2 linked regions of the Thermogutta terrifontis genome follow. Each later gene encodes a partner of the first gene's protein in a complex. Links are inferred from orthologs where the notes say so. Each region holds a gene or a part of one and is shown on either strand. Other genes may lie near its edges. The genes, in order: THTE_RS07760 and THTE_RS10430.

Region 1 (6,200 bases):
GTCAATCAATGCCGATAAATCTTAGCGGTATCCTGTTTCCTCAGAATGAGCCAAGTCGTCACCGGCCATTCATCGAAACCAAAACTCAAAAAATCGAAAAAAATCGGTCCTGCCGCAATTGCGCCCCTTTGGGGACTCACCGCGGCTGGTGCAAAAGCCTGTGCATCCTCCGGTCACACAATATCATGCATACTTGATCCCACAAGCTGCCTGCGCACGCGCCAGAACCTCCGCCGCCTTTTTGCGCGCCATCGCCGCCCCATCTCCCAGGACTTCTCGAACAAACTGCGGCTTCGCTTCCAATTCTTTGCGGTACTCGCGAGCCTCTGCAAAGTATTTCTCGGCGGCATCGGCCAGGGCCTGCTTGACCTCTCCGTAACCGAATCCGCCTGCGCGATAGCGCGCCGCCATCGCTTCTCGCTCTTTTTCTCCCACAAATAGGGAATACAACTGGAAGAGGTGATCTGTCTCCGGATCTTTCGGTTCGTGGATGGGACGCGAATCCGTGACGATTCGCATGATGGTTTTGCGCACCACCTTGGGATCATCAAAAATACCGATCGTGTTGTTGTAGCTTTTGGACATTTTTTCGCCGTCCGTCCCCGGCACGCGGGCCGCCTTTTCCATGATTTTGGCGCGAGGCATCACGAAGACTTCGCCATAAAGATGATTGAAGCTTCCCGCAATGTCCCGACACACCTCAATGTGCTGAATCTGGTCCTCGCCGACCGGAACGGTGTCCGCATCGTAGGCGAGGATGTCGGCAGCCATCAACACCGGGTAGGTAAACAGACCGGCATCGGCCGGTAGCCCCTTGGCTTTTTTGTCCTTGTACGCGTGACACCGCTCCAGAAGTCCCATCGGGGTGCAGGTCATCAGTAGCCAGCAGAGCTGGGTCACTTCCGGCACGTCGGACTGGACGAAGAGCGTGGCCCGATCTGGATTGATCCCCAAAGCCAGAAGGTCGATCGCGGCATCAATGGTGTTCCGTCGCAGAACCTCAGGATCGCGCACGGTCGTCAGCGCATGGAGATTGGCAATGAAATAGTACGAGGCATCTGCCTGGTCCTGCAGCTCAACATATTGCTTGATGGCACCAAAATAATTCCCCCAATGAAATCGGCCAGTGGGTTGAATGCCAGAAACGACGATCATATCTCTCGACCCATCTTTCTCCGTGTGTATCAATCCATTCGCAGTGATGAAACTGCCTGTGTTTCCCGAGCGACCTTAAAAACACTCCCCCTCTTCATCATTTTCCCTGTCAGCAGTTTCAATAAAAAGCCCGGAGCCCACCTCAGGAAAAGCCCTGAACAATCTCAGCACAGAAACAGTCGCTAACACTGAATTTCACAGGAGATCCTCGGGCTACCAAAGCTGCCCACGACCTCCCGCAACGAACGTGCCCCCAGTTCCATGAGCGCCCCAGGGAGACCGTCGAGAATTTCCCAAGCCGCGGTTGGACGATAAAACGAAGCCGTTCCCACCTGAATCGCGCTGGCACCGACCACGAAAAACTCCATCGCATCGTCCACTGTCGTGATTCCCCCCGCCGCCACCACGGGGATGCTCACCGCCTGGGCGACCTGGTAGACAATCCGCAAGGCCACCGGTTTGATCGCCGGCCCACTGAGACCGCCAAACACTTGCCCCAGCCTCGACCTTCGGCGACGCCAGTCCACCGACATTCCCAGCAGCGTGTTGACCGCCGTGATGGCCGAGGCTCCCGCGCTTTCAGCCGCTCTGGCTACCGCCGCCACATCAGTCACATTGGGGGTCAGTTTGGCAAGGATTGGCCCGTCGTAAACTCGTCGGACGGCCGCCACCACCGCGGCACAGCGGGCCGGATCGGTCGCAAAATCAATTCCTCCCGCCACATTGGGGCAGGAGAGGTTCAGCTCAATCGCCTTAACCCCTTCCAATTCACCAATAGCCTGGGCAAGCTCCACGAATTCTCCGTCGGCTTTTCCCGCGATGCTCACGATCACCGGACATTTAAGGGAGGATAATCTGCCCCACAGACGGGTGCGAAACCCCTCGAGTCCCTCGTTGTCGAGACCAATGGAGTTCAAAAGCCCAGCCGCCGTCTCCACGGTCCGGGGTGGAATGTTCCCTATTCTTGGGGACAGAGTCACCGTCTTCGGGATGATAGCGCCTAATCGGTTCAGGTCAGCGAACGCGTAACAATCAACGGCGTTCCCGAAGGTGCCCGAGGCCAGCATCACAGGATTCTTCAGCCTCAAGCCACCTATCTCGATACTGAGGTCCGGTTCCATCAATGTCACACTCAACCCAGGCGAAAATATGCGAGAAAAACACGGAGTCCGACGGCTTGCCGACAAGCCATCGGGACGTGCAGGCTGCGTCCGATTCTTTTCAATCTATTACACCGCGGACGAGCTAACAACGCGGGCTGGCTTTACTTCGGCGGTTTGCGACAATGCTCGCCTCGGCGGGAGATCGGCTTCTGTCAAAGGCCGGAACTGCGTTCCGATTTCGGCATCGCACTTAATTTCGAGTCGGTTTCTCGCACAGGCCTTCGTGATGCCGCTTGGACTCGATCGGAGCGCCGCCAAGGCGACGTCATGCGTGCGGGATTGGAAAAGCGAAAAAGCGATAGGACCAACTTCATCGCCGGTCCTATCGCTTATGCTGACTCCCGCGCGGTGCAGGGCGCGCCATCAATAAAACTACACCATCGTGGTTCTGTTCCCGAAACGTCAACCCGACGAACATCCGGAACTCCGGCCGGCTGTAACGGCAGGGCCGGCCAGCCGTCAAAGCAACATTTGGTTACCGGCTTCCCCCGGCTCTGACGGCCCATCCTGGGCGGACCAGCAACCCACCAGCCGATCGGTTATCCGGCGGTTCGTATGGATCAACATCGGTTCAGATAATACCGCCGTGGGTACGGTACGGCGTCATATGGTCGGGATGGTCCAGCATCCACGCCCGTTCCCATTCATCCAGCAGCAACCGCAAGTCCTCAGACGTGTAGATCAACTGCTGGACTCTCCGGTCCGGGTCGGCCGAGTAGATCGGCACCACACACCCGACAGCCATCGTCAGCAAAAGACAGGAAATCACAGCGAGAACAAGCTTTTGCATAAGGCGCACTCCGTTGCACCAAAATCCAGATTTGGCCCTCTGAAGACCGTGGTCGCGGCTAATTTGTTTTCCCTTGCCTGCGGTGTTTGTTATCATTCAAAAATCAGATCCAACCCTCGCAACCCCCACTCAGCCCCATTTATCCATCCTGGTCATATTTCCATTGCTTCAAGCCCGTTTTTCCCAATAACTGCCCTCGGACTGGCCCCACTGCATCAGGCGGGCGTCCTGGGAACGCTTTCCTTAGTCGCGGATTTGAGCTTTTTCGACATCGCCTCCAGTCGTTTTCTCAACTCCTTGCCGGGTTTAAAGCGGACCACAAACTTCTCTGGGACCCGAATCTCCGTTTTTTTCTTCGGATTCATCGCTCGTCGCGATTTTCGCAGCTTAATCTTGAAAACCCCGAAGTTTCTCAGCTCAATTTTGTGTTCCGTCGTCAGGATATCGATGATGGCGTCAAATGTGCGCTGAACAACCTCTCGCGTCTGCGACTGGGGGAGTCCTAGTTCCTCCGCAATCTGTCGCACGATATCTCGCTTAGTCACAATTGGCTCCTCCGATTAGCTCCGGTCAAATCGCTTCCACGCCGTTTCGTGTTGCTACCAGCCAGTTGTAACATTAGGCCAGAGCGAAACTAGTGTCAAGCCCCCGATTTTCCCGAAGCTAACCTCAATCCGTCCTGGAGGCACGCCTTGGCGGTTCCAAGTGGACGCTGCCGGGCACTGTCTTAACCTCGATGGCGAGATACCAACGCATTTGAGTCGCACGTGGAGCTACTGCGTCGGGCATGGTTGCCGCTTCTCTGCTCAAAATCATTATCGGCGCAAACTTCGGAAAACTCTAACCAGATTGAAAATTCCCCGCGACTGCGATGGGGCAACGGGAAGCTGGATGGCTCGATCCCGCCGATGTCAGACGACACGCGATCACGACAAGAACGCGGTGGCGACAACTGCCAGCGCGGGTTGTAAATCTTCCCGAAAAAATAGTGGCAAAAATCCGAACCGATTGGGCCGTGTTCCAAAGCCCGCGCGAACCTCGCAAAGTGCCGCAATTAACTAATTTACACCAATCGACATAGCAAACCTGAGGCGTTAGATATCGATGAGGCTCGCCCACTGCTCAATCTCCTCCCGGGAGTAGAGCCTTCCCCGTCCGCAACCGGGGCAAGTGCGGCATACCTTCTCCCAATCTCGCTCGCTCCGTAATTGAGAGGGCCAAAAAGGGAATGACCGGCATTGCCGCGGACGGACTTCGTACACCAGACATCGTCGGCTGTAGAGGTCCAGAAAAACACAGTCTCCATTGGGACGCTCTACAAGACTCTTCTCTCCGCCGGGTAATTCGCGGACAAACAGGGCTTCAAACTCCTGCACTTCCATCTTCAACCGATCGGCAAGTACACGAATTTCTTCCTCCGTGACATACACATAGCCCGGCTGTCCCGAACAACAATACCCACATCCCGTACATTCAAATCGGAGCCCGGCCGCGTACCAGGGCTCGGGAGCAGTCCGGGGTTTGGAAGTCCGTCTGGCTTGCGTGCTGGTCTTTTTCATCCTTTCAGGTCCCGAAAAAAACGTACGAAAATTTTGCGGTCTAATTTTCGGCCAATGTGCGTTCCTGGCTCGGTCGAAGCAACGCATTCTTTCCGCCCGGCCAAAGGCCATAGGCAACCGCCAAAATCTTGATTGGGTGAAGCGTGGGCTTCGCCGTGGCCTGCTCCATCTGGATCCGGCAGGTGCTGCATTCCGTCACTCCGGCTTCCACCTGGGCGTCGCGCATTGCATTGAGAAGTGGCCAGCCGACCCGGAGACTGGTTCGGTAATGGGCATGCTTCAATCCGTACGTCCCAGCCATTCCCGAACATCCGTCCGGCCCCGTTGTGACGCGAAGCTCGGGAATCAGTTCAAGGAGCTGACGTCCAGGCTGTCCCACACCCAGCGCACGAAGACGGCAGGGCCAGTGATACGTCAACCTGAGCGGTATCTCTTGGAAGTCCAACCTCAATTTGCCCGCTTCATACAGCCGGTACAAATAATCGCAGGCGTCAAACGTGTGAGCGGCGACAAGCCGTGCATCCTCTTCATCAAGGATCTCGGGATACTCCCGGGTCAAGCTGAGGGCCGCCGCCGGTTCGGTCGTCACCACGTCATATCCCTGACGAACGGCTTCCGCCAGTACCATCACGTTCCGACGTGCCACCCGCCGGGCATAATCGGCATCTCCCGATGTGAGGGCCGCTGTTCCTGCACCTCGCTGGTCTAGAGGGACGTATACCCCAATTCCGTTGTGCTCAAATACTTCAATTAAAGCCTCGGCCAATCGGTGATCGAACCAGGTCGCGAAGACATCAACAAAGTAGGCCACCTTGGGACCACCGTGGCGCGGGGGTCGATGGAGGTGGCGTCTTGCCGCAATGCGCAGAAAGCTTGTTTTTTCCAGCCGAGGCAATTTCCGTGCCTGAGCAATGCCAGTAACCTTTTCCAAGAGCCACCGCAATTGTTTATTTTGCAAGGCCCAATTGACAAACGGCGCTACACGCGCGCCCCATGCAGCCACTATCTCAATCCGATTAAGCAACCAGTCTGAAAACGGAAGGCCATGTGCGGCGGTGTTCGCTGTTTTGGCCTCCATCATCAGGTGAGGCACATCCACCTGCGCGGGACACTCTACCCGGCACATGTGGCAGTGTACACACAGGTCGGCGATCGCGCGAAAGGTGTCCTCGGTGATGGTCTCGAGCGGCAAGTCCCCCGTCAAAATGGCCCTCACCAGAGTCACCTTGGCTCGAGGCGACGCCTCTTCGAAGGGTTGTGCACGAAAAAGCGGGCACATGCGTAGTCCGGGCCCCTGCGTCCGGCAATGACCGCAGGCAGTACATTGAGACACCACGGACGCAACCGCCTGGGGATGCCAATCCAGTTGCGAAACAAGGATGTCTGGCAGCCGTTCATCCGGCCTGTCGGCCTCGGGAGGAGAATCCGAATCATCTCCTTCTACCGAGTTCACACAATCTAGCGCCGTCCCTCCATTTGTGGCTCCAGATCCTTGCTGCTCCTGAGGGACTGTGTCGATGGGGGGACAAGACG
Region 2 (6,227 bases), 730 kb from region 1 along the record:
CCCTGGGTGCCGTATCTCGACATCCCGGATGTGCCGGTTCACGAGGATCCCTATCGGCCCATCACACGGCGGGCAAAAGAGTTCCTCGCGACGACACCCGAAGATAAAGTGCCGATTGCGTGGTGGCCGCGGGAGCAGCGCTACGCCGAGCGGCTGGCCCCGGGGACCAAATTCGCAGATATCATCGGTGAAATCGACCCCGCGAGACTGGCGGGCGGCGTGAGCATGTCCGCAGAGGAGGCCCTCTTCTTCGGGTTGATTCCCCGGATGCATCGGGGAATTTTCGCCGTCAATGAACTCCCGGAATTGGACGAATTGGTCCAGGTCGGTCTGTTCAATATTCTCGAAGAGCGCGATGTGCAAATCCGCGGTTATCCGGTGCGTTTTGACCTGGATATTTTGATCCTGTTTTCTGCCAATCCAGCTACCTATAACCGTAGCGGTAAAGTCATCCCGCAATTAAAAGATCGAATTGGGTCCGTTATCCACACGCACTATCCACGAGACCGCCACGTTGCCATTCAGATCACCGAGCAGGAGGCAAAAATTCCTCTGGATGGTGAGTATCCCGTGGTCGTGCCATATTTTATGAAGGAGATTATAGAACAGATCAGCATCGTGGCCCGACGTTCTAAATACATCGATCAACAATCAGGAGTCAGTGCCCGGCTGAGTATTGCCAATTATCGAACAATGATTGCCAGCGCGCGGCGCCGCGCTATTATTCTCGGCGAGAAACCCGCGGTTCCCCGCATCAGCGACCTGGGGCATCTAAACTCCTCGGCTCTCGGCAAGCTGGAGCTGGACCTGATGGCCGGGCACCAGATGAACGAAAAACAGGTGCTGGACGCGATCGTGGCGGAAGCAATTCGCGATGTGTTTCAGGAATATGTTGAGGAGCACGGTCTGGCGGAAATTGCCGAGATCTTCGGCCGTGGCGTGAAAATTGAAGTGGGTGATTTACTCCCCTCAAGCTACTATGCCGAGCGAATAAAACGTGTACCGCCCGTTTGGGAAAAGGCTTTCGAACTGAATGTGTCTCAGGATCCGGCGGTTCGTGCCTCGTGTGTGGAATTCATACTCGCCGGACTTTATGTAACCGACCGAATTTCCCGCGCTGAATATCGTGGAAAGATTGTCTATGAAATCCCCTAATCGCTACGGTGGGGTCATCCACGTTTATCAGAAATACAATCCTGTTCGCTTTCCCAGCCCAACCCGCGGGATGCCCGACATGCTTTCGGCTGCCATGAACCACATGCTCATGTTCGGGTCGCTGCGGGAACTCACGGAAGAGGAGCTTGCTCAAGCGGTGGAACTGGACCCCAGTATGTTCGCGGGATTGGGGCCATCTCTCCAGTCGCTCATCGAAATGCTTCGGCAACGCAAGGCCAAGATCCTCGCGACGTACGAGGTGGAGACCGTCCACGCGGAAGCCGCGCGGCGTTACCGCGAATTTGGCCAGCAACTCCAGCCGCCAGAGCGGTTGGCCAAACGTTACGAACGGGCTTTCCGCGAAGAACACATTTTCGAGCTGGAACGTCTCTGGTATCTCGCCGAAAACGAAAACAGCGAATTCGCGCGGAAGATTCTGCACCTCGTTCAGCGCCTCGGGGATAAATACCTCATCGACGAACTGGCCGCGAAGTATCATTTCACCGGTGATCGACCCATGACCATTCCCGAAGCGCTGGAGATCAAGGAGCTGCTGGAAACGATTGATCGACTTCTCGAACAGTTGGAGGAAGCTGCGAAGAACGCGCGTTTGGGTGTGATCGATCTGGAAGCCCTCCGGCGGTTTGTGGAAGAGGAGGATATCCAGCGGCTTCGCGGACTTATGCGGCAAATTGAGGATCTCATCCGGGAGCTGGCGGAAAGACAAGGGCTGGAGCAAACGAAGAATGGTTATCGGCTGACCCCCAAGGCGTATCGACTCTTCCAGGGCCGCCTTCTAGAAAGAATCTTCAGTCAACTCCAGGCCGCGCGAAGTGGTCGGCATACCGGCCCGATTGTCGGCGAAGGTAACATCGAATTGCCGCAAACCAAGCCGTACGAATTTGGAGACTCCCTGGCCCACATGGACATCCCTGCGACGATGATCAATGCGCTGGTGCGTCAGGGGCCAGGCCTGCCCGTGAAGCTCCTTCCCGAAGACATCGTGATACACAAGACCCGCAATGTGCCGAAATGTGCAACGGTCGTCCTGCTGGACATGAGCGGCTCGATGCGCTACGGGGGGCTGTACGTGGACGTCAAGAGAATGGGATTGGCGCTGGATGGTTTGATCCGAAAAGAGTATCCCGGTGACTATCTTGAATTTGTGGAGATCTACACCTTTGCCCGGCGAGTCCACCCCAGCGAGATTCCGACCCTTATGCCCAAATTGGTCAGCGTTTCCGATCCGGTGGTGCGGCTCCGGGCGGACATGAGCGATCCTCGCATCACGGAAATGGATGTCCCCTGGCACTTCACCAATATCCAGCGCGGTCTTCAGCTTGCCCGCCAGTTGCTTTCCGTCCAGGATACGCCCAACCGACAGATTATTCTTATCACCGATGGTCTGCCAACGGCCCACTTTGAGGGTCCGTATCTTTACCTCATGTATCCACCCCATGACCGCACAGAGCAGGCCACGCTTCGCGAAGGCCTCCTGTGCGCTCGGGAGGGTATCACCATCAACCTTTTCCTGCTGCCAGGCTGGAGCCAGTCGAGCGAGGATATTCGTTTCGCCTACAAACTGGCTGAGGCTACTCGAGGTCGTGTCTTTTTCACGGCCGGTAAGGAACTCGACCGATACGTGGTGTGGGACTACTTGCGTCGCCGCAGGGAGATTATAAGCTAAACGTTTCTGCGCCATGTGATCGCACTAACCTCCGGTAGCCCGGATGACGACTGGCAGACGGGTAGAGTCTTACCGGAGGGGTTCAGAAGTTTTTCCTTTTGAGATCGAATACATGTCTGCATTCATGAACTGGATGATTTACGGGGCGACGGGCTACACCGGCCAGCGAATAGCACGTGAAGCTGTCAAGTGCGGGCTGCGGCCTATACTTGCTGGTCGCAATCCGCAACGCCTCGCCAGCCTCGCTCAGCAACTCGACTGCCCAACCAGGGTTTTCGATCTCAGTTCTGTTGAACGCATTCTGCCGAACATAGCCGATTGCAGATGCGTCCTGAATTGTGCTGGCCCGTTTGCGGAAACGGCCCCGTCCCTGGTCTCAGCGTGTTTACGCACAGGATGCCACTACCTGGATATCACCGGTGAGATCGACGTTATCGAGTCCATCGCAGCCCGACATGAGGAGGCTGTCTGTCGCGACGTTGTGCTCATTCCAGCTGTAGGCTTCGACGTTGTGCCCACGGATGCCCTGGCAGTTCACCTGAAAAAGGCCCTGCCCGAGGCGAGTACGCTCCTTTTGGCGTTCACCAGTACGGGTTCTCTCAGCCCGGGCACGGCAAGAACCATGTGGCAGGTTATTCAAAAGGGCGGCCGAATTCGAAAGAATGGCCGTCTGCGTTCGGTACCCTTGGCCTGGAAAAGTCAGCGAATTCCGTTTCCTTCCGGCAGACGCTGGGCGGCTCTCGTTCCCTGGGGCGATGTGGCCAGCGCGTGGTACTCCACGGGAATACCCAACATCGAGGTTTACCTTGCGATGCCCCGCTCGGCCATCGCCGTGCTCAAACTTGCCCAACCGATGATCTCCCGACTCGCCTCCGCCAGCAGCGGCGCCGATGTCGAGAAACTCATTCGAGCCATTCTTCGCCTACCGCCGGCCGGGGCCGGTAACAGTATCGATGGCCTCAGAAGCCCGAACGTCAGGCTTCTTCGCCATGTCGAACTGTGGGGTTGTGTCCGTGATTCACAAAGGCGCTCCATCACTGGCACCATGATAACACCGGACGGGTACGATTTCACTGTTGCGGTGGCTCTAGGTGCCGTGCAACGAGTCCTCAAAGAAGAGATTGCCCCCGGGTTCGCCACCCCTAGCCAGGCTTTCGGCATGAATTTCGCATTGGAGCTTCCGGGCGTTACACTCCACATTGAAAAATCACATAGTCGGGTGCACCGTGAACCGAGTTGCGAAGTCACCCAAGTGGTGACGTAGATTTACAGCCTTTCCCGAAAAAGGAAGGGAAATCCGTCTTATTGATAAGCAAGAAGATTGTCGTGTCTATGAGGCAGGTCACAATCTAGTAAACGCTTCGAGCTATCTTCGCTTTAAATACGATACTTAGTGGTGCGTATCCGCCACGCTGGTTATTGAAAGTTTCCTCTGCCGCGACAAAATACTGACCACCTCTGAAAGTTTTGATATAACGAACCTGTTCATTCAAACACAATCCGACGTGCGTCGAAAACGGGGCCTTCGATACACGCGCGGTGATAGTCCCAGCTCGTGGACTCGCGTTCATCTCTCACACGCACAACGCAACTGTAGCATAGCCCCAGCCCGCACGCCATCGGCGTTTCCAGCGACAAGTAGCAGGGAATGTCCTGGCCAAGGCAGATCTCGGCTACCGCCTTCATCAGGGCCTCCGGACCACAGCAGTACACGGCCAACTCATCGCGTTTGAGCTTTCCAAGTTCTTCCAGCAAAAGCTCACTGGCAACCCCTTTTTTCCCGGTTGAACCGTCATCGCTGATCGTTTTCACTTCTATACCGACCTCTTCAAATCGCCAAAGGTCTTTCGGGAGTAACTCCGCCGTGCGCACCCCGAAAAGGAGTTGGGCGCGTGTAACCGGCGGCACCTGACGCGGCGGATAACCGTATCGCCTTTGACCCATTGCTTCCCGTCCGACCGCCATGAAAGGCGTGTAGCCGATGCCGCCTGCCACCATCACAAGAATTCGATAAGAAGGAGGCGGAAAACCGTTACCCAGCGGTCCCCATATTTCCAGATAGTCACCAACAGGCCACCGAGCCAGCAATTTAGTCATTTTTCCTATCGACGAATAGACAATTTCCAGTCCCGCTGGCTCTCCGTGCTCCGCATCGCTGAATATGTCGAATAACGCAAAGGCCCGTCCTAAAAGCGGGTCATAGTGATTCGGCAACCGCAGCATGACGAACTGCCCCGGCACGATCCCTCTGGCAATCGGCGGGCAAACCAGCCGTAACCTGAACAGGTCACGTCCAATTGACTCGTTTTCGATAATAGTTGCTTTTCCGAACCAAACTTCGCGATCCCCTGGTTCGGTCAAAAGTCGCCATTGATCGTGCATCTCAATAGACCGCCTATCAGCTTTTCCTGTGTCGCAAATTGTGTGACTGGAAACAGCCGCAAGTCGTAGCCCTTATCGCCGTTTATGTTCGTTTTTTGAAGCCCCGCCATTAAGCCTGGAAGCTAACCCCGCTGCCTTATACAGCGCCGCCACCTCCTCGGGGGTCAGGCGTCGGGCCTCACCAGGTTTCATCTTGCCCAATCGAATGGGTCCCACGGCGATTCTCTTGAGGCGGTACACCTTGTGGCCCACCCGCGCCATGATTCGCCGAATTTCTCGGTTCCGACCTTCATTGAGCACCATCTCCAGGATGGTACTTTTCTTATGCTTACGGCGGATTCGAATCTTGGCTACCCGGGCAATCCCTTCTGCCAGATGCACTCCCTTTTGGAGTTTAAGAAGCACCTCCCGTGTTGGCTCTCCCGCCACCTGTACCAGGTATGTTTTGGGCACACCGTAGCGTGGATGTGTCAGCCGCTCTGCCAGGGCCCCGTCATTGGTCGCCAGAATCAGGCCCTCGCTGTGAAGGTCCAGCCGCCCCACCGTAAACAAACGCCGTTCGCTCTCGGGGACGAGGTCAATCACACGTGTTCGCCCGGCCGGATCCCGATTCGTACAAACCACTCCATCCGGTTTGTAAACGGCATAATAGACCGGCGGCTCGAGCTTGATGGGAACTCCATCCACACAGATCTTCTGTCGGAATGGATCTGCCTTAAAGCCCAGTTCTGTAACGACCTTCTTATCCACCTCCACCCGGCCCATTTTGATTAGCTCTTCGCACTGCCGCCGGCTTCCAATCCCGGCCGCTGCCAAGATTTTCTGAAGTCGCTGAGGACCGGGTTGGATGACCGTTCCGCCGGGTTGTGCAGAGGAAGCACCCCGTGGCGCACTCTTCTTCCTTCGCGCTGCTGTCATAGTCGAATTCTTTCCACGTACCAAAGGGAAGTCGCCGTCATCACCGACGGTGTAACGTTCCTGGATCCAAAGCCCCCAAATGCCG

The links.
Region 2: the proteins of THTE_RS07760 (region 1) and THTE_RS10430 are in contact, whole or in part, in a crystal structure (PDB 5UE9), measured with the Lactococcus lactis proteins. The link is inferred for Thermogutta terrifontis from one-to-one orthologs. Residues at the interface, in WP_025017116.1 of Lactococcus lactis: Gly25, Phe27, Phe29, Glu32, Tyr33, Lys35, Tyr36, Lys48, Phe56, Thr60, Pro61, Arg62, Val63, Ala64, Glu65, Thr66, Ala67, Ser68, Gly69, Met70, Ile74, Gln77, Pro223, Glu251, Phe274, Ala275, Pro277, Phe278; in WP_023189152.1 of Lactococcus lactis: Leu4, Gln5, Ala47, Ser48, Met49, Leu50, Leu51, Arg52, Arg53, Met95, Leu98, Arg223, Met224, Ala225, Cys226, Ile228, Gly229, Ala230, Cys231, Tyr232, Ala233, Val235, Glu236, His237, Asn243, His244, Ala245, Lys247, Glu250.

Annotation. Positions count from the first base shown.
Region 1 is NZ_CP018477.1:2,071,626-2,077,825, reverse strand. Bases 308-3,231 are described here. They hold THTE_RS07760 (dihydroorotate dehydrogenase), read right to left. Parts: upstream 2,277-3,231; coding sequence 1,338-2,276; downstream 308-1,337. Other genes in these bases: THTE_RS07755 (hypothetical protein), read right to left, coding at 2,890-3,108; trpS (tryptophan--tRNA ligase), read right to left, coding at 308-1,155. Outside these bases: more of trpS, read right to left, coding at 184-307; THTE_RS07750 (HU family DNA-binding protein), read right to left, coding at 3,324-3,653; THTE_RS07745 (YkgJ family cysteine cluster protein), read right to left, coding at 4,203-4,667; THTE_RS07740 (anaerobic glycerol-3-phosphate dehydrogenase subunit C), read right to left, coding at 4,708-6,200.
Region 2 is NZ_CP018477.1:2,802,458-2,808,684, reverse strand. The notes cover bases 3,277-6,227. They hold THTE_RS10430 (dihydroorotate dehydrogenase electron transfer subunit), read right to left. Parts: upstream 5,225-6,227; coding sequence 4,328-5,224; downstream 3,277-4,327. Other genes in these bases: THTE_RS10425 (pseudouridine synthase), read right to left, coding at 5,297-6,142; THTE_RS10435 (saccharopine dehydrogenase family protein), read left to right, coding at 3,277-4,106. In the rest of the region: THTE_RS10445 (magnesium chelatase ATPase subunit I), read left to right, coding at 1-1,155; THTE_RS10440 (vWA domain-containing protein), read left to right, coding at 1,142-2,842; more of THTE_RS10435, read left to right, coding at 2,955-3,276.